DNA from 4 places in the Blautia sp. 1033sp1_1033st1_G9_1033SCRN_220408 genome. Region 4 is predicted to be linked to each of the others. Evidence: riboswitches for the same ligand, from Rfam matches in the RefSeq annotation. Region 4 holds a riboswitch; each other region holds the start of a gene.
The links. Region 4 has a riboswitch for cobalamin ahead of AB5916_RS02105 (Ig domain-containing protein). Riboswitches for the same ligand answer to the same signal wherever they lie in the genome.

Region 1 (4,902 bases), on a different contig from region 4:
ACACTGCGTGAGACAAATGTATCTGGATCAGATCGAAGGATTCCTTCCGGAATACCTTGCTAATATTCTTCTGGATCATGATTTTGACGCAGAAAGATCATTCAGGGAGAGGGGAATAAACAGATCCGTTCGTTTTATTGCGTGCAGTGGTATAGTAAAGAATCAGATTCTGATGAAGCAGATACAGGATATTATGCAGCTGCTCCAGAAAGAATATGAATATCCGGTTGATATCGAATTTACGGTGAACCTTTCAGAAACAGGAGAATATTCCATAAACCTGTTGCAGTGCCGGCCACTGAAGGTGTTTAAGGATATCGGAAAAGCACAGATTCCGGAGGATATTGCAGAAGAAAAAATAATTCTGGAGAATGTGCATTCTTCGATGGGACTGTCCAGAAATGTGAAAATCGATCACATTGTTCTGGTTGATCCGATTGCGTACTATAATATGCCGTATGTCAGAAAGCCAAACGTGGCGAAACTGATCGGAACAATAAACTGGAAATACAAAGAAAAAAATAAGCATATGCTTCTTATGGTTCCGGGGCGTATAGGTACATCTTCTCCGGAACTTGGTGTTCCGACAACATTTGCAGATATCAGTGAATTTGAAGCAATTTGTGAGATAGAAGAGAAAAAGGCGGGATATAATCCGGAACTTTCGTATGGAAGCCATATTTTTCAGGATCTGGTAGAAGCAGAGATATTGTACACCGCAGTATTTGCCAATGAAAAAACGTTACGGTTTGCACCGGAAAAACTGGCAGAATATCCTGATATTGTAAGCCTGTTTACGGAGGATCCTGAGTTGAAGCAGGTTGTTCATGTGTATGATATGAGCAAAGTATCATGCGAACTGTGTAATGATCTGCAGAACGAAAGACTGGTACTTTATCAGCAGTAAAATAAAAAAGGGGCTGTCAAACGACAGTCCCTAGAGCCTATACTACCATAAATTGAACGAGAAATCGGAATAGAGGGGAGTTGGCTGGCCGAAATAATAGTAGCGGTAGTCAGAACCTGGTGCTTTGTAATATTTTGGCTTCTTCGTTGTATGGTAGGTAACGTCGATTGAAACGGCGTTTTTCAGAGAAGCCTTCTGTCCGTTTTTGATCTTTTTAGTGAACGCCTTGTTGCCCTTTCTATAGGCAATTTCAATAAAATCTATTTTATAATTTTTAGCAGCAGCAACCTTTATCTGTGTTTTTCCGGAACGGGAAATCTTGGCACCATATTGCCAGTAACCGTTAATTTCAGAAGCGTAATCTTTTGAGCCAACTTTAAAGGATTTAAAAACTGCAGGGTGCTGTTTGAAGGTTACTTTACAGGACAGCTTATAGCTTTTCCCATTTTGATTAACTACAAAGCTGAAGGTGGATTTTTCTCCGACTTTAACCTTGTGGCCTTTCATGTGAAACTTCGTGCTTGTGCCAATCTGGATCGCATTTAATCCCTGACGTTTGTAAGCTGTGTAGTATGTGTTGGATGATTTTATGTTGGTAATGGTCGCTGTAGATGAAAGGTTCTTGATGTAAATAAAATCGAATACAGATGTGTCATCGACACCCTTGAACGGAGCTGATCTCTCAAAATAAAGGGCCTGAGTCTTAGGGCAAACAGGTGCTTTGGCAGCTGCATTTGCCAGTAATGGGGTGGCAGCGACTAATAACAGACATACAAGAAAGCCGCAAAGTGTCTTTTTCATTTTCTTCATTTCATTTTCCTCCTTTTTTGCGTGTTAATGATGGTGAATCTTTTTTCTCCTCTCTTATGGATTTTAAAATATGTTTTTATTGTACCGTACCTAATCGGTTCAGTCAATAGAGTATATCGATTAGGTACGGTATACGCAAATCTAAAAAACGATTGCATATCTTTTTTTTCTGTAGTATCATCCAATTAACAAACAGACATATTTAAATGGAATGCGGTTCATATCCGCAGCGGCGTCCTTGCCACCGTAAAGTCGGGTCTTTTTATATGTGTCTCATCGTGCATTTTTTATCTCAGGGGCGATATGAAATGCATAACCAAGAATAGCTTTTAACGCTATTCTTTATATTTATGCCCTCTTTTCAGAGGGTATTTTTTATACGAAGGAGGAATAATAACATGAAACACCGTCAATCCCGTTTTCTGGCACTGCTTCTTACTGCAGCTATGACATTAAGTTCTCCTGCTGCTGCTTTTGCCGGTACTACAGACGATACTTGGTTCTCTGATGGACTTGAGAATTTTACAAGTACACCAGATGAAAACGAAGAATCGGAAACTATTACTTTTAGTGATAAGGAAAATACCTGCTCCCCGTCTGAAGAATCTGCTTCTGAAGAATTCCTTACAGAGGATGTTTCTTCAGATTTTGCAGATACATCAGATTTTTTTACAACCATAACTGATACAAACAGCTCTATCGGTGAAAAGACCGAATATACAGATGCCTCTTACGATACGGATAATTTCACTTTCAGCGGTGGAGCCGGGCATATCACAATCACCTGTCCCTCTATAGAGATCAAAAATGGCGTTATTTATGGAAACATTCGATTTTCCAGCAGTTCTTATACCCAGCTGGAATCTAATGGAGTCACCTATTCTCCGGTTTCTACTGAAAATGGATCCCTGTTCCAGATTCCTGTAGTTTTAAATGAAGATATGGAAATTGCCGGAACTACCATAGCAATGGGAGCACCACATACCATCACTTATTCCATTCATATTTCTCTTGATACTGCCAAATTGCAAAAATTTTCCCCGGAAGATACAGCCGCAAAGTGGATTAAAGACAACTGCGATAACATCTTTGCAGACTGTTCCGATGCCTACAAAGCAGTCATCACCAAAGATGGCGATACCTACACCATTCCTTACCGGGCTTCTGACAATACCATTATTGCATCTGGTATCAAATTATTAAGACCGGACAAAAGTCTGTATCAGAGTGGCTGGTTTTTCAATACAACGGAGTGCTTTTCCAGACCTTCTAAAACATACCCCACATCCGCCACTTATTCTTTCAGTAATGTCCGTTTCATCAGTCAGACAGACACAGAAATGACTGCAACCTTAAAACTCTACGATCCTGCTACCACAAACTCGGCGATCAAGAACAATACCGCCACGGCTCTCGCTTCTTACACCTATACCTGGATCGTTCAGCCTAAAATCGAGCCTTATTCTGTAACTCTCGAGGCAAAGGATGCGGATGGAAATCCGATAACGGATCCTGTCTATACAGTAACAGACAACTACGGCAATGTTATTACTTCAGCTGACGCTTCTGTTTATCAGCTGTATGCGGACCGCACCTATACCATTACTGCTTCTGCTGAAGACTATACGGCTGAAGATGGCTCTGAGCAGGCCGTAATAAAAGATTTTATCCCATCTCAAGATGAAACCAAAACCTTTACTCTGACCCAAAGCCCGGAAGCAAAAGCCCAAAAGTGGATCAAAGACAACTGCGATAATATCTTTGCAGGCTGTTCCGATGCCTACAAAGCAGTCATCACCAAAGATGGCGATACCTACACCATCCCCTACCGGGCTTCTGACAATACCATTATTGCATCTAGCATAAAATTATTAAGACCGGACAAAAGTCTGTATCAGAGTGGTTGGTTTTTCAGTACAACGGAATGCTTTTCCAGACCTTCTAAAACATATTCCACATCCGCCACTTATTCTTTCAGTAATGTCCGTTTCATCAGTCAGACAGACACAAAAATGACTGCAACCTTAAAACTCTACGATCCTGCTACCACAAACTCGGTGATCAAGAACAATACCGCCACGGCTCTCGCTTCTTACACCTATACCTGGATCGTTCAGCCTAAAATTGAGCCTTATTCTGTAACTCTCGAAGCAAAGGATGCGGATGGAAATCTGGTAACGGATCCAGTCTACACGGTAACAGATAACTACGGCAATGTTATTACTTCATCTGATGCCGCTGTTTACCAGCTGTATGCGGACCGTACCTACACCATTACTGCTTCTGCTGAAAACTATACGGCTGAAGATGGCTCTGAGCAGGCTGTAATAAAAGATTTTACCCCATCCCAGGATGATTGTATAACTTTTACTTTAAAGAATAAATCTGTTGCTCTGGAAGATGGTACCTACACCATAGATACCATTTCTGACAGCACAATGTTCGCTTTTTATAATACAAAAATCATCGTAAAAGACAAAAAAGCTTACCTGGTAGTTACCCTCAAAGGAACCGGATTTGACAGACTTTACATGGGTGACTGTTCAGAGTCTTCTGTAAAGCCAGCAGAAGAAGATACGATTTGCTATGCCCCTGAACAATTTGATAGCTCTGAGCATTACACTTTCTGGCCGGTTCCAATTGTTTCCCTGAATGATCCACTGAGTATTTCTGGACATTCAGCAAAAAAGGATACCTGGTATCATCACACAATTACTTTCAATCAGAATACTCTCAAGAAAATCAGTGATGATAATCTGGTTCCTTCCGAAAAAATGGAAGCTCAGAAGCTGATGCGACAGTATTATATTGACGGTAATGTAATTGTAAAAAATAAAGAAGTCTGCCAGAAGTCCAAACAAACTTATCAAATTCCCTATTATGAGGCAGATGGAAGTACCCCTCTTACAGAATTTACATTAAAACGCCCGGATACTGCACGCTTCAAGAGCAGTTGGAAATTTGAAACAACTGAAGCTGCAAACTGTTTCACTGATAAAACCCAGCAAGGCTTTTCAACACCTTCTGTCGGTCAGAATTATACTCTGAAGGAGCAAAGACCCACATCTGCAGCTACAATAAATGCGACGCTTTCCTTCTATTCCCCAACAGAAACAGATGCCGCAATTGATGCCGGAACTGCTGTGGTTCTTGCATCAACGGAAGTTACTTTTGTTATTGCACCA
Region 2 (4,902 bases), on a different contig from region 4:
ATCGTTTGCTGCTACCATGTTACGGTTGTAGATACGTTTTCCGATTTCACAAATCTGTTTTTTGATCTCATATTCGTTTACCATGCTTTTTTATCCTCCTTAAGCATATATAGCGTTTCCTGCTCCCTTTTTCGCAGTAACATTTTGTTTCTATTGTGATTCTACCTCATTCCACACAATAAGTCAAGGTATATCTGTTGTTTTATGTTGTTTTTAAAGGTTTTATTATGTTGTTTTTATTGTTTTTTCAGGAAATCACCTGTTTTTTTCATTGACAAAGCTTTTCACGCTGTGTCATACTGGTAGCAAAGGAGTTGTTTAATTATGTTTTTATCAGATATACACACTCATTCTATTGCCAGTGGCCATGGCACCTCCTGTACCATTACCCAAATGGCAAAAGCAGCTTCATGCAAAGGACTTTCTCTTTTAGGGATCACCGACCATGGTCCATCTACTATAGGCGCAGGTACTGTTTCTTATTTTCGCAGCCTGTCCGCAGCCCCCAGGAAGCGTTTTGGCATTCAGCTGCTTTTAGGTGCAGAGGTTAATATCCTGGATGAACAAGGCCGGATCGACCTTCCAGCAGATGTCCTTTCAGGCCTTGATTATGCGATTGCCAGTATGCATGTCCAGAACCTTCGTCCCGCAGACAGACAGAGCAATACACTTGCACTGTTAAATGTGATGCAGCATCCCTGTGTAAAGGTTCTCGGCCATATTGATAATACTCAATATGATCTTGATTATGAAGCCGTGATCCGGTCTGCCGCACATAGCCAGGTTCTTATGGAGATCAACGAGGCATCTCTTGCGCCTTATGGATACCGCGGCGATACCAGGCCTAATTGCCGCAGGATTTTAGAACTGTGTCTCCAATATCAGGTTCCTGTGCTCCTTTCCAGTGACAGTCATGGGATCTCTCACATCGGTGATTTTACTTATGGGGAAGCTTTTGCAAAAGACTGTAATTTTCCACCGGATCTGATCCTTAATAGCCAGATTCCCAGACTGCTTTCCTTCCTTATGAAAAGATAGGTTTTTATATAACAGGAGTATTAGATGGGTATTTCCATTACATTTTTTTACTTTATTGGAACATTACGGAGTAATTTCCTATAAAAAAAGCTGCTGTATGGATTCTCCTTTCAGAGATTTTCCGTACAACAGCTTTTCTTATTTATATCTTTATTACTCTTATCTTTGTTATTCTTGTCACTATTATTCTTGTTTTTATTACTCTTGCCTTTATTATTCCTTTTTATCATTAGCTTTCACGCTTCTGATCTCATCCATCAGTTTTGCAAGTTCCTGATACTTACCGGTTACGTAACCATAATTTCTGCGCTTATGAGGCAGTAAACACCCTGTACAATCTTTCAGGCCTTTTTCCGTATATTTAAAATTCCCTCCGCACTTATCTCCCAGGGCATATAATGGACAATAACAAAACAGGCAATTAAAATCCTGTGGGTCTGCACCTTTGTGGCACGGAAAAAACTCACATTCTTTATGACTGAAAAAGGAATATTCTTTGCCTTCCCAATATTCACCGGCCATTCCATCCGCCTCCTGTTTTTCTTGTAAAAAAGAGGGAGCGATGCTACTTCGGGGTAGAAAATGAACCGTTCATAAATACGCGGAGGGAACGGACATCCGAAGTAGTATCGCCTGCCATTTAATCGGTATAATTCTCATGAACAGGCGCATTCCATAAAAAATGTCTGCTACCATTAAAGAGCAGACAACACTAAGGGGCTGCGGATTCCCCGAAGTTGGTTGTTACACTTTACACGGAAGTTTAACCTCGCCATACTAAGCAGGTTTCCTGACTTCAGGATCATCGCTTCCTCTCCCCTTCTCATGCATCAGCACAATGGGATATTGAGATTGGCTTCCCTGTTACAGTGACCGGATCGCTCAGGACTTTCACCTGATTCCCTCTTCTGTCATCTTCTAGAAATGATCAGCACTTAATATGTTCAATATGGAATTATACTGGTATCATAATACCCTTTTACTATATATTTGTCAATGTTTATTTTTGCATACAAGTTTCCAAAGCGCCCCTCCGGAATTTACGCATTCAAGTCGAGCATCTGTTACTCACACCTGAAAGAGGTGGGAGTCTTCTCGACTGAGATAAAAATCCCTGAGTTCCGGAATGCATAAATAAATACATACCAGACTCAGGGGATATGTTCTGAATCTCTTACTATTTGCTATTATACAAGACGTCTTACAGAGGTAATGGTTCTGTAAGCTGCATTATTACTGATCTTAATGCCATCCTTCGCATTGGAAGCGTGTACGATCTGTCCATTGCCCATATAAATTGCCACGTGACCGCCATAACAGATCAGGTCGCCTGGCTGTGCATCTGCATAAGAAACTTCTGTTCCAGCATTCTGCTGCTCATAAGAAGTTCTTGGAAGGCTGACGCCAAAATTAGCATACACACTCTGTACGAAGCCGGAGCAGTCTGCACCACCAGTAAGACTGGTGCCACCCCATACATATGGATTACCTACAAACTGAGTAGCATAATCTACAACAGAAGATCCTGAACCAGAGCCAGAAGATGAAGAACTGGAACTGGAAGAAGAACTTGACTCAGAAGAACTCTGATATTCACTTGGATCTACTGTATTCTCAGAATCTATCACATTACCATACTCATCATACTGAGTCTCTCCAGATCCTGATGATTCAGAACTGCTTACTGCATTTCCTTCTTCATCATACTGGGTAGAATCATAATCACCATCATTAGATGCCTGTGCAGCAGCTGCTGCTTCTGCCTGGCGTCTTGCCTCTTCTTCTGCTGCGATACGCTCTGCCTCCAGCTGCTCGATCTCAGCCTGCTGTGCTGCAAGAAGATTTGCGTACTCAGTAGCCTGCTGCTGTGCATATGCGATCTCATTCTCACAGTCTGCGGAAGTAGCTCTCTTCTCATCCAGCTGTGCCTGAAGATTCTGTGACTCAGCTTCGTACTCCTGCTTCATGCCTTCTAATTCAGCCTTCTCACCAGTGTACTTTTCCTCCAGCTGCTTTACCTGCTCAATAGTATTAGAATACACTTCCAGGCTCTTTCTGTCCTGCTCATACATCTTCTGTGTATACTCTGCTCTTGTAAGAAGATCTGCAAGATTGTCTGCATTCATCATCATCTGGAACCAGGCATCACTTCCGCCTTTTTCGTATAGATACTGAATACGCTTTTTCATTGCATCGTACTGTTTTTCTTTTGCTTTCTGTGCTTTGCCAAGGTCCTGTTTTGTTTTCACGATCTCAGTCTCTTTATTGGAAATATCTGTCTCTAAAGTCTGTATATTGACCATCACATCTACAAGATTGGCATCCAGTGTTGCAATCTCGCCCTCCAGCTGCTGCTTCTGATCCCAGAGTGCACTCATGCGAGCATATGTAGCATCCAGCTGCTGGCTTGTCCAAGCCTGTTCTTCTCTCAGATCATCTTCTCTGGAAGCGCTTACGCTTACTACCTGTGTACCACACATCATTAGTGCAAGTGTGAGACATACGATTCTTTTCTTCATGATTATCACCCTCGTAACTTTATTGTTTTAATACGTAATATTTCTGCAACATTATTTTTAATTCTTATACATATTAACATATCGTTACCATCATTGCAACCCCTAATTTTAATAAATTTAATTTTTTTGTAACAAATAGAAATTAAAGTGCAATAAATATCAAAAGCACTCCCAGCTGATATAAAAAAAACCACACAGGCCGGTCTTCCCTGCGCCTGCGTGGCTGTATCCAAGAATGCCTTCTGCATTCCGGTTCAATCTTAATATCCAAACAGATTCAACAGAATCTGGTCAGCAGTCATATTCCCATACCCATCCGGATCGCTGAGTACGCTGCTCTTCCATCTAAGGTAATTACCATTACGGATGTAATTGCCGCAAGATGGATGGTAATTAAATTTAGTAAATCCAGAATATTTAGCCATATACTTGTTGGCAAGAACAACTGCCTCACTATTTGAATTACCAGTAGGAGTGGTAGTACCTGCAATCTGACATCCTGCCTGAGGCGTCGAATGTATGATCACTAAACTCTTATCACTGCACTGTCCAAGAACGATCCATGTATGGCCACTATTATATCCGATGTCACCCGGCTTCATTTTCCATTCGGTCTTTGACAGATAAGACTGATTCACAATCGTACCCCATCCAATACTCTTATAATAAGAACCGATCTCACCGGATACAACTGTATAGCCTGATCCTACATTAGACTGGGACTGCATAACCTGATAAGCAGACCAGCCCACAAAGCCGGAACAGTCAAGACCCTTTGCTCTGTTGACAGCTGTCAGGTCACGGTAATTGTTATAATCATATCCGGACGGATTGGATAACCACTTATTATACCACTGTTTCCATTTAGGACTTACACCCTTACGGGTAGAATCATTCCAGCCGCCGCCCCATACATACAAAGCCTGCCCTACAGGCTGAAGAGCACCTGCCAGATAATTCTTGATGGTCTTTGTGCCAGTGGAAGCTGTAGCATTAGGATCATTCACAGCCTGTCCTATATAAATACCATCTGCACCAAATTCCTGCTGTACCCCGTCCACTGTCTGTATTCCTGTATACATCACACCGGACGAAGGATCAAAATAATACTTATTAGTCTTCTTTCCTACCTTAATATCATTCCATCCGGTAGCCATCTTACCTGTACCGGAAGCAAAATAATATGTAGCCCCATTGATCTGGGTAAAGCCAACTGCCATGATCCCATCCAAAGAGGACTTCTCAGAAGACTGGAAATATCTCACAGTACCTGTTGACGCACTGACCCATCCAACAGCCATAGCACCGCTGGGCTTGTAGAAATATCTGGTATTTCTCTTAGAAT
Region 3 (4,902 bases), on a different contig from region 4:
ATAATGGGTCAGATTGGATACATCATAGTAATTTCCCTTAATGGGAAGGGCTTGGATATCTTTATCATAGAAGATCAGGGCATCCTCCAGGTAGGCCTCAAAAATATCTTCCTTGGAAGAGTAATTCCGGTAATAGGTCATTCTGGAAACACCAGCTTTCTTGGTAAGTTCGGAAACCGTGATGGAAGAAAAACTCTTTTCTTTCAGAAGCTGACTAAGGGCAGCTGCAATACACTTCCGCGCTAATAAGTTGGATGGGTTCTTTTTATGGATATTCATGAACAAATCTCCTTACATTGTCACAGTTTGAAAAAAAGAATTGAATCTTTATTTGGAAAGTGTTACAATTCGTCACATGTGATTATTTGTAATCAAAAGCCAGCACCGAAGGTGTTTTGGAATGCATTTTCCTGATAGGTAATTGCAAGGTACTGAACGGTTAGGATTATTTTGATTATATCGAATGCAGGAAAATTTGCAAGATGTTAGATGAGAAGTTAAACCTAATGATAACTTACTCCTTAGAGAAGAGTAGTCTTCCTGGTGGAGAGAGCAGAAGGGTTTTGGAAGGGAGCTTAAGGTATGAAAACTGCCGTAATGACAGACAGTAACAGCGGTATCACTAAAGAAGAAGCAGACAGGCTGGGGATATTTTTACTTCCTATGCCGGTGATCATTGACGAACAAACATATTATGAAGGAATCAATCTGGAGCAACGCTTTTTTTATGAAAGTCTTATAGAAGGTCATGATGTATCTACATCCCAGCCTTCCCCTGGTGATGTGATGGATATGTGGAAGCAGATCCTGTCTAAGGGCTATGATGAGATCATCCATATTCCCATGTCCAGTGGTTTAAGCAGTTCCTGTGCTACTGCCATTGGACTTGCAGAGGATTTTCAGGGAAAGGTACAGGTAGCAGATAACCATCGTATTTCTGTTACTATGCGTATTGCTGTAATGGAAGCACTGCATATGGCAAACGAGGGCAGATCTGCCAGAGAGATCCGTGAGGATCTGGAAAAAAGAGCCTATGATTCCAGCATTTTTCTTGCAGTTGATGATCTGAAATATCTGAAAAAGGGAGGCAGGATCACGCCTGCAGCTGCTGCTCTTGGTACTGTGTTTCATATCAAGCCGGTACTTACGATTCAGGGAGAGAAGCTGGATGCCTTTGCCAAAACACGAGGCATGAAGAAGGCAAAAGCCATCATGCTGAAGGCACTGAAAGAGGATCTGGAAAAACGTTTTCCAGGGATCGATCCTAAATATGTAAGGATCGGGGCAGCAGGGTCAGGTCTGAGTCTGGAAGAGTCCAGAGAATGGCAGGCTATGCTCCAGGAGATGTTCCCTGAGGTACAGGTTTATTACGATCATTTGTCCTTCAGTGTAGGTAGCCACACCGGCCCGGGAGTATACGGTATGGGATTCAGCATTGTACAGGATCCATCCATTGTTTACAAAGTGTAAATGTAATTACTTACACTTTAATTGATCATAGATTTATGTATAAAATTTGGTTTTATGACTTGATTTTTGGTTAGAAGTTGCTATCATATGAGATGAATATATATGTTTTCAGTGCCTACGCAGATTAACTGTGAAGGGTAAAAGAGAATCAGGTGGAAATCCTGAGCGATCCGGTCACTGTAAGCAGGGAGCAATGCCAGTAAATCCATTGGACGACAGTCTGAGAAGGGGGCAAAGCGATGAACTGCAAGCCAGGAAACCTGCTGGAAATATCCGATGAAAAGCTTCCGATGAAAGCACTTTCACCCAAATAATCAGATCAAAAGGTGGCAGGGGGATTTTTATGCGCCCTGGTACAAGTATTTTTGTATTGCAATAAATCCCCTATTGCAGCTTAAATACCACAGAGAAAGATTAAGGATTGAAGGAAGTCTGTTTTCAAATGAAAGCAGGCTTTTTTGTGTGTAAGAGGAGATTACTTTGTAATGTTCCTATTTCACTAAAATTCCACGCAAAGCACAGAAACGTGTATATCCGATGTAAGCGGACTCCTGCCTCTACAAGCAGCGAGTACCTAATTTTATCAAAGGAGGAAGTAGCAATGAGGAAAAAGTCAAATGCTCTTTTAGCACTTTTGCTAACAGGAGCAATGACCGTAACATCTATATCTCCTGCATTTGCAGCAGAGGAATTTTCAGCAGATGCAGAGGCACAGAATGTTCTGGATATTCAGGATGTGGACGAGGAGGAATCTGACGCTGATGTTTCAGATGTGCAGGGTCAAGATGACCTGGGCGAAGTGGAGGATGTATTTACCAGCGGTGAAGAACCTTCTGATCCGGATACCGGGGATGCGTCTTTCGAGTTGACAGATGGTAATACAGAGGAATATGTACAGGATGACCTTCTGCTGGCTGCCAGTTCTGCAGAAAAATATCAGGACGGAACCTATACTCCAGAATCCTTTACTTTCCAAGGCGGTTCAGGAAAAGTTACGATTACCTGCCCGAAGGTGACCATTACAAGAGGAAAAGTAACTGCAACAGTGGTTTTTTCCAGCAGCAGCTATAATAAACTGGTTGTAGATGGAGATGAGTATCTGCCGGTTTCAGGTACAGAATATACAGGATCTGTTTTTCAGGTTCCTGCAGTTCTCAACCAGGATATGGAGATCACAGGAACTACTGTGGCAATGACAGCTGCTCATGATATTACTTATACCATTCATATTAAGCTGAATGTGCCTATGGTAACGCCAGCTCCGGACAGACTGGAGGATGGTACCTACCAGGCAGCTGTAAAGGCAGATAGCGGATTTCCGGCAGAAGCCTGCACCCTGCTTGTAAAGGATGGAGAGATTGATGCAGTTGTCACACTGAAAAACGGGGATTATGACAGACTGTATGTGGGGGATGCACTGGATGCAGTCAATGAAAAGGATGATAAGCTGATCGCTTACAGACCATCGGAGGATGGTACAAAGCATATTTTCTGGCCGTTGGCGGTAGATAAACTGGATACCCTGTTCCAGGTAGCTGCCCGAAAAACAGATAAAACCTGGACAGACCATTATGTGAAGATCCTTTCTTCTTCAGTAACCAAGGTAAGCGATGAAGTTCAGGCACCGGACCAGGCTGCTGAGGCTGCAAAATTCCTTTACAGGAATTATGTGGATGATGTGATTTCAACAACAGGCGGAGTTACAAAAGATGGAAGCACCTATCATGTTGCATATTACAATAGCTACAAGAGTGCTGTTTCTGGCATCAGCCTAAAAAGACCAAGTGCAAAAGAGTATAAGAGCGGATGGTTCTTCTCAGACTGGAGCATTTTTAAATCTACTGTTAAACAGCAGCCAGCAAAATCCCAGACGTATTCTCTGGATACATCAAAGAGAACCCAGGAGCAGCAGGTAACTGCCACGCTGAAGCTGTATGACCCTTCTGTGGAGGATGCAGCCATCAATGATAACAGTGCACAGCCTCTGGCTGAGTACACCTACAGGCTTGTGTTTGCAGCAAAACCCGATACCTGTCAGGTGACTTTCCGCGCAGTAAACAGTAAGACTGGTGAGGTGATTCCGGAAGCTCAGATCACAGTCACAAACAATACCACCAAGGAAGAAGTGACAGGTACAGAAGGCATCTATCAGCTGAAATCCGGACAGAAATATACTGTTCAGGCACAAAGCGAAGGCTATATTGCAGCAGGCACAAAGGGGGATGCTGCTGCAAAGCAGACTTCCTTTACTGCTGCCTTTGATGAAACAGTTGATCTTTCCCTGACTGCAGAGGCAGACAGCAAGCATAAGGTTACCTTTAAGATCGTAGATGCAGAAGGCAAGGAAGTTCCGGATGCAGTGCTTACAGTAACAAATGAAACTCCTGCAGAGGATGGAAGCTATACCTTATGGGATAATTGCACTTATTTTTATGGAGTAACTGCAGAAGGCTATCAGGTAGTAAGATCAAAATTTATCAAACCTTTGGAGGATCAGGAGATTGTTGTAACCCTTACAGCACTGAAAAACTACCAGGCTTCTATTAAGATCCGGGCAAAATCCGGACATCTGGCAGTTGTAAATCCAAAGGTTCTGTCTGTTACCTATAAGAAAAACGGAGAGACATTTACTGTGGAGCCATCAGAGGACGGTACCTATCCGATGGTGGAAACTGTGGCATATACTTATACATTTGCTGCTGACAACTATCAGAGTGCAACCGCAAACTGGACGGCAGCCGGAACAGAAGGTCCGGTTGAACTGGAAGGTGTGTTAAGCAAGGAAACTGAAAAAGCCCTTCTTGAGGATGCCATTGCAACTGCAAAGGAGCTTTCTGATGAAATGACAGAAGGGGATGGTGCCGGACAGTGGGCAGCAGGAAGTAAAGAAACACTGGATGCAGCCATTCAAGCGGCTGAAGAAGTATATACAAAGGAAAATGCGGCAGACGATGATTATGAAAATGCAAAGGATGCTCTTCAGTCGGTTGTATCAGGCCTTAGCCAGAATGAAAATGCAGAGAGCATAAATATTACAGTTTTTGTAAATAAGAATCCAGGGGAAGCGCCTGTAAAAATGGCTATGAACGTAACAGCAGATGATGCTTCTAAGGTGACGCCTACCGATTCTAAAAGAAAAGATAATTACAACAAGTCAAGTGATATGGAAAAACGTGCAACCGTGATCGATGCACTGGTTGATCTGCATAAGGAACTGTTTGGAGAGGAATATATTGCAAATCCAACCCAATATCTGATGTGCGGAAGCAGAGGCGCCGGTACAGGCTTCCTTTTGGGACAGAAGAGCTTTAAAAACTTTGTTGGATTCCGTGTAAATGGAAAATATGTGGCAAGTGATCCAAGAATGTGCAGGCTGAAAGAAGGAGATGTGCTTTCCGTTTTTTCAGCAACAACGGTGGCAAATCCAGCATA
Region 4 (4,902 bases):
GCAATCCTGGCAGATTTTAAAGAGACTTATGAGGATAAGGCTATCCAGGTGAACCTGTCCGACGAAGTTTATCAAGCTTACATATTTCCTATGCTTGGCATAGATCCTGGGAAAGTGGTGGAGCAGGCCTATCAGCTTGGCCATGGTGCCTGGTATAAAAGAGGTCTGGACCGGATACGTCTGATGACAGATGATAATGCAGAAGAGATCACGCTTCTTCCCCAGGTGACCCATCCGGAGACAGTGTCTTCTGTGATTTCTTATATGGAAATCGAAAAGGTAGATACAGTGGTACAGCCTGTATGCCGGATAACAGACGACAGTCTGATCATAAAGAAGGGAAAAACTGGTATTAAGGCAGATACAGATGCTTTAAAGGAGCAGCTCCTGCATGCAGCTGCCAGCCTGGATCTTGATACACAGATCCAGTGTGCAACCATCAGTGTTACACCAGAGGAGCCGGATTTCAAGGCTTATTATAGGCAGATCTATCAGGAGCCGGAAGATGCATATATGGATGAAAAGAATGATTATGAGATCGTTCCTTCCAAGACAGGGATATCCTTTGATGTTGCAAAGGCGGTCAAAGAATATGGACAGGCCAAAGAAGGCAGTGTGTTTACAGTGGCTTTTGAACAGATCCTGCCGGAGGTGACAACCGGGGATCTGACCAGCCGGGTATTCCGGGATGTGCTGGGAAGCTATAATACTTATGGAGGCGGTACTGACAACCGGATCACCAATCTGACTCTTGCTGCAAAGGCAATTGATGGAATTGAACTGATGCCTGGTGAGACCTTTTCTTACAATGAAACCTTAGGAGAGCGTACAGCCGAAAGAGGGTATAAGGCTGCCGGTGTGTTTGTAAACGGACAGCATGCAGAAGGGATCGGCGGAGGCATCTGTCAGGTTTCCACCACCTTGTTTAATGCATGCCTATATGCAGATCTGGAAATTGTAAAGCGTACCAATCATTCCGGCAGGGTAGATTATGTGCCAGCTGGGCTGGATGCTGCTGTATCCTGGGGAGATCCTGACTTTCAGTTTTGCAATAATACTGAGTATCCTATCCGGATCTCTGCCACTTATGCAGATGGTTCCGTTAATGTGAAGATCTATGGTACAAAAACAAATTCCAATACAGTAAAGGTGACTACCCAGCAGCTGGATGCACAAAGCTACAAAACTTATCGTCATGTATATGACCAGGATGGAAATCTTCTGGAAACGGAGGAAATCTGCAGCAGCCATTACATCAGCTGATCTTGCGTGGCGGCCACAGAGCTGTAAACAGGCATCATAAGAATGTGTGATTTTGTTTGATTTTTCACAATTTTAAAGGAAATCGTATTGATTTCAAAAAATGCTTTTGCTATAATACAGGAAATGAATAAAGACCGTTTACAGTGTCAGCCAGGAGGCAACGATTCCGGCTGTTAAAGGGAATCAGGTGGAAGTCCTGAACGATCCGGTCACTGTGAGCAGGGAGGATACTGCAGGGGCCATTGAGAAGAAGCCTGGATCCGATAGGACTCATGGAAGCCGTCTCTTCTTGAGAAGGAGCAGATATCTGTTGATCTGTGAGCCAGGAAACCTGCTGTGAATGCTGAAGATGGAAGCTTCCGACGAAAGCGATTCATTGCTATTTCTTGTATTGTTTTATTGCACATATGTTTTTTGGCTATGCATATAATGATATGAGCAATTGTGATGCCTGTTTCCAAGCCGGAAGCAGGCTTCTTTTTTGTACAGCAGTACATGTCTTCATTCAAATTGATTGGAAATAACAGGAGGATAAAGATCATGAAAAAACGAAAAATCATTCTTGCAATGCTTCTTTGCGCTGCAATGACAACAGGGAGTGTGCTTCCTGCATTTGGGGAAGATCTTGCAGCAGTAGTGGATGTACAGGATGTAACAGAGGATGAGGCTTTTGATGAGTCTGAGGAGGCAGATTTTGTTGAGTTTACAGACCAGGAGGAAGTGACCTCTGATGTATTAGATGGTGCATTTACCGCTTATCCGGAGGAAGCCGCACCGGTAGCTGAAGATGCAGAGAATCCGGGAACCGTTGCAGCACAGGGATATTATACCTTTGATTTTTCTGATGCAGCTGCACCGGGAGTGACCTGTACTGGCGATATGTTCCGGGTAGTAGCAGCTACTTTATATAGTGACAAAGATGGAGTAATGACAGCTACCATTACTCTTTCCGGCACTGGCAGGGATAAGCTTTATTTTGGAACAGCAGAGGCGGCAGAGGCAGATACTGCTAATCAGATGATTTATTCATCTGTAGTAAAGGATAGTAATGGTAAAGAACAGTATGTATTCGGACCGTTTGCAGTTGCCAAACTGGATAAGGTTATTAATGTGGCTGCACATTCTGTCAAGGGAAATAAATGGAAAGATTACACGATCACCTTCAACTCATCCAAGCTTCTTGCAGCTGCTACAGATGCTGTAGATAACAGCACAGCACTTCCGGATGGTACTTATACACCGGAGAATTTCACAGCTACAGGCGGTACAGGTAAAGTGACCATTACCTGTCCACAGGTTATTGTTGAAAATGGCAAGGCATTTGCAGATGTTACATTCAGCAGCAAGAAATATGTTTATGTAAAGGCAAATAATCAGTTATTTAACGGTACAGTGAATACTTCCGGCGTTACATACAGGATCCCGGTTGACCTGAATGAAGATGTGAAGATCCTTGCACTGACTACAGGTATGAGCATGGCACATGAGATCGCCTATACTCTTCATGTAACATTGAATGAGACACCGGCACCTACTGCTACACCAACACCTACTGAGACGCCGGCTCCCACACCTGCAGCAGTTGCAGCAACTTCATTAAAGGTTTCTGTTTCCAAGCTTACCTTAAAGGCAGGAGCCTCCAGGACAGTCAGTGCCATTGCAGCACCTGCAAATACCACAGACAAGGTGGTATACACTTCCCAGAATCCTTCCGTTGCTACAGTAAACGATGCTGGTAAGATCACTGCAAAAGCAGCAGGTAAGACCAAGATCACTGTAAAAGCAGGATCTAAGGAAAAGACCATTGCTGTAACAGTAACCAAAAAAGCAGTAAAAGTAAAATCTCTTAAGATGAAAAAGGCAGCCCTTACCATGAATAAGGGAACTCAGACTTATGTTTCTTATAAAGTGAATCCAACAGGTGCAACCACAACCCTGAAATGGAAATCTTCTAATAAGAATGTGGCAGCAGTAGACCAGACAGGTAAGATCGTTGCAAAGAAAGCCGGCAAAGCTACGATTACAGTAACAGCAAACGGCAAGAAGGCAACCGTGAAGGTTTCTGTTGTGGATCCATGCACCAGTGTAAAGGTACAGAGCAAGCTTACCTTAAAAGCTGGCAAGTCTGCCAAATTAAAAGTAACAACCACTCCCAAAACAACCGGACAGAAAGCAGCATTTAAGTCAAGCAACAAGAAAGTGGCAACCGTAGATTCCAAGGGAAAAGTAAAAGCCCTGAAAAAAGGAACTGCTAAGATCACTGTTACTGTAGGCAAGCAGAAAGCAACCTGCACAGTAAAAGTAAAATAAATGTAAATGTTCCGTATTTTTACAGTTACAAATAAACAATAGTAGATACAGATAAAGAAAACTGTCCTGTGAAGCATTGTGTGGCACAATATTTTGCAGGGCAGATTCCTGTTTAACAGAGGAGATTCATATGAAACGTAATTCAACAAGATTTCTTGCACTTTTTTTAACCGCTGCCATGTCCGTCACTCCAGCTGTGGCAGCTTTTGGTGAGAATCAGGAGAACAGTGATCAGATCCCTGCCATTTCCCTGGCTCCCCAGCCATCAGAAATGCCGGAGATATCTGTTTCACCTACAGCTGTGCCAGAAAAAGAAGCACTAAATAATGCAGAAACCGATAAAAAGGAAGCTGTTAATGAGTCTAAAGACTCTGAAGGAGAAGATCCGCAAAAGAAAGATTCCCAGGAAAAGGAATCCGAAAAGAAGGATACTGAAAAGAAAGATACTGAAAAGAAAGATACTGAAAAGAAAGATACAGAATCCAAAGATTCGGAAAAGAAAGATCCTGAAAAAGAAGATACAGAAAAAAAAGACCCGGAAGAAAAAGATCCGGAAGAAAAAGATCCGGAAGAAAAAGACCCGGAAGAGGAAGATATTTTCAAGGATAAAGAGTTCAGACCAAGCATTACAGACTATACAGCAGCTGAAGGCAAGATCACCCTGGTGGTGAAAGGCAATGACAGTGTGTTTGACAGACTGTATGTAGGAAAAAAAGAAGATGCAGATAAATCAAAGGTAATAACAGGAACTGCTGATACAGATGGAACCTATCGCTTTACCTTTGATGTTCCTGCAGAAATGAAAAACCAGGCTCTTTCTGTTGTGCCGGGAAACAGCAATAACGGCGGAGAGATTAAATGGTATACAGCCAAAGACTGTACCATTACAGTCCCGGATGTGGTGCCGGCTCCCACCAGTATTCCCCAACCCACAGATAGTCCCCAGCCTACTGCCATACCGGAACCGACCGCTATCCCAGAGCCGACCCAGATACCTTCTCCAACCCCAACTCAGACACCAGCTCCGGCTATTCCAAATGGAGTATATAAGATCAATGTTACCTCCAGCGCATTTATGTTCCGTGTGGTAGACTGTCAGCTTACCTCCAAAGATGGTGTGATGACAGCAATCCTTACACTTAGCGGTGTAGGCTATGATTATCTGTTTATGGGCACAAAAGAAGAAGCAGATCAGGCTGACCGCTCCACCTGGATTCCTTTTACTCCAAATGCAGCAGGCAAATACACATATCCGGTACCTGTTTCTGCCCTGGATACAGGCATTGCAGTAGCCGGACATTCCAAGAGCCATAATCTGTGGTATGACCG

Region 1: it holds a riboswitch for cobalamin, as region 4 does, so the genes downstream of both, AB5916_RS00915 (Ig-like domain-containing protein) here and AB5916_RS02105 (Ig domain-containing protein) in region 4, are expected to answer to the same signal.
Region 2: it holds a riboswitch for cobalamin, as region 4 does, so the genes downstream of both, AB5916_RS00550 (cysteine-rich small domain-containing protein) here and AB5916_RS02105 (Ig domain-containing protein) in region 4, are expected to answer to the same signal.
Region 3: it holds a riboswitch for cobalamin, as region 4 does, so the genes downstream of both, AB5916_RS08560 (Ig-like domain-containing protein) here and AB5916_RS02105 (Ig domain-containing protein) in region 4, are expected to answer to the same signal.

The regions. Positions count from the first base shown of each region.
Region 1 covers NZ_JBFKZO010000001.1:188,109-193,010, forward strand. Annotated here, with positions in the region: gene AB5916_RS00905 (PEP/pyruvate-binding domain-containing protein) at 1-907, shown strand, start outside; gene AB5916_RS00910 (hypothetical protein) at 950-1,717, opposite strand; adenosylcobalamin (AdoCbl) riboswitch at 1,899-2,032, shown strand; gene AB5916_RS00915 (Ig-like domain-containing protein) at 2,116-4,902, shown strand, end outside.
Region 2 covers NZ_JBFKZO010000001.1:106,754-111,655, reverse strand. Annotated here, with positions in the region: gene AB5916_RS00560 (class II aldolase/adducin family protein) at 1-84, opposite strand, end outside; gene AB5916_RS00555 (phosphatase) at 325-1,038, shown strand; gene AB5916_RS00550 (cysteine-rich small domain-containing protein) at 1,252-1,560, opposite strand; cobalamin riboswitch at 1,801-1,992, opposite strand; gene AB5916_RS00545 (NlpC/P60 family protein) at 2,226-3,557, opposite strand; gene AB5916_RS00540 (N-acetylmuramoyl-L-alanine amidase family protein) at 3,818-4,902, opposite strand, start outside.
Region 3 covers NZ_JBFKZO010000009.1:29,852-34,753, forward strand. Annotated here, with positions in the region: gene AB5916_RS08550 (TetR/AcrR family transcriptional regulator) at 1-279, opposite strand, end outside; gene AB5916_RS08555 (DegV family protein) at 583-1,470, shown strand; cobalamin riboswitch at 1,563-1,753, shown strand; gene AB5916_RS08560 (Ig-like domain-containing protein) at 2,072-4,902, shown strand, end outside.
Region 4 covers NZ_JBFKZO010000002.1:61,583-66,484, reverse strand. Annotated here, with positions in the region: gene AB5916_RS02110 (VanW family protein) at 1-1,263, shown strand, start outside; cobalamin riboswitch at 1,388-1,617, shown strand; gene AB5916_RS02105 (Ig domain-containing protein) at 1,804-3,573, shown strand; gene AB5916_RS02100 (hypothetical protein) at 3,704-4,902, shown strand, end outside.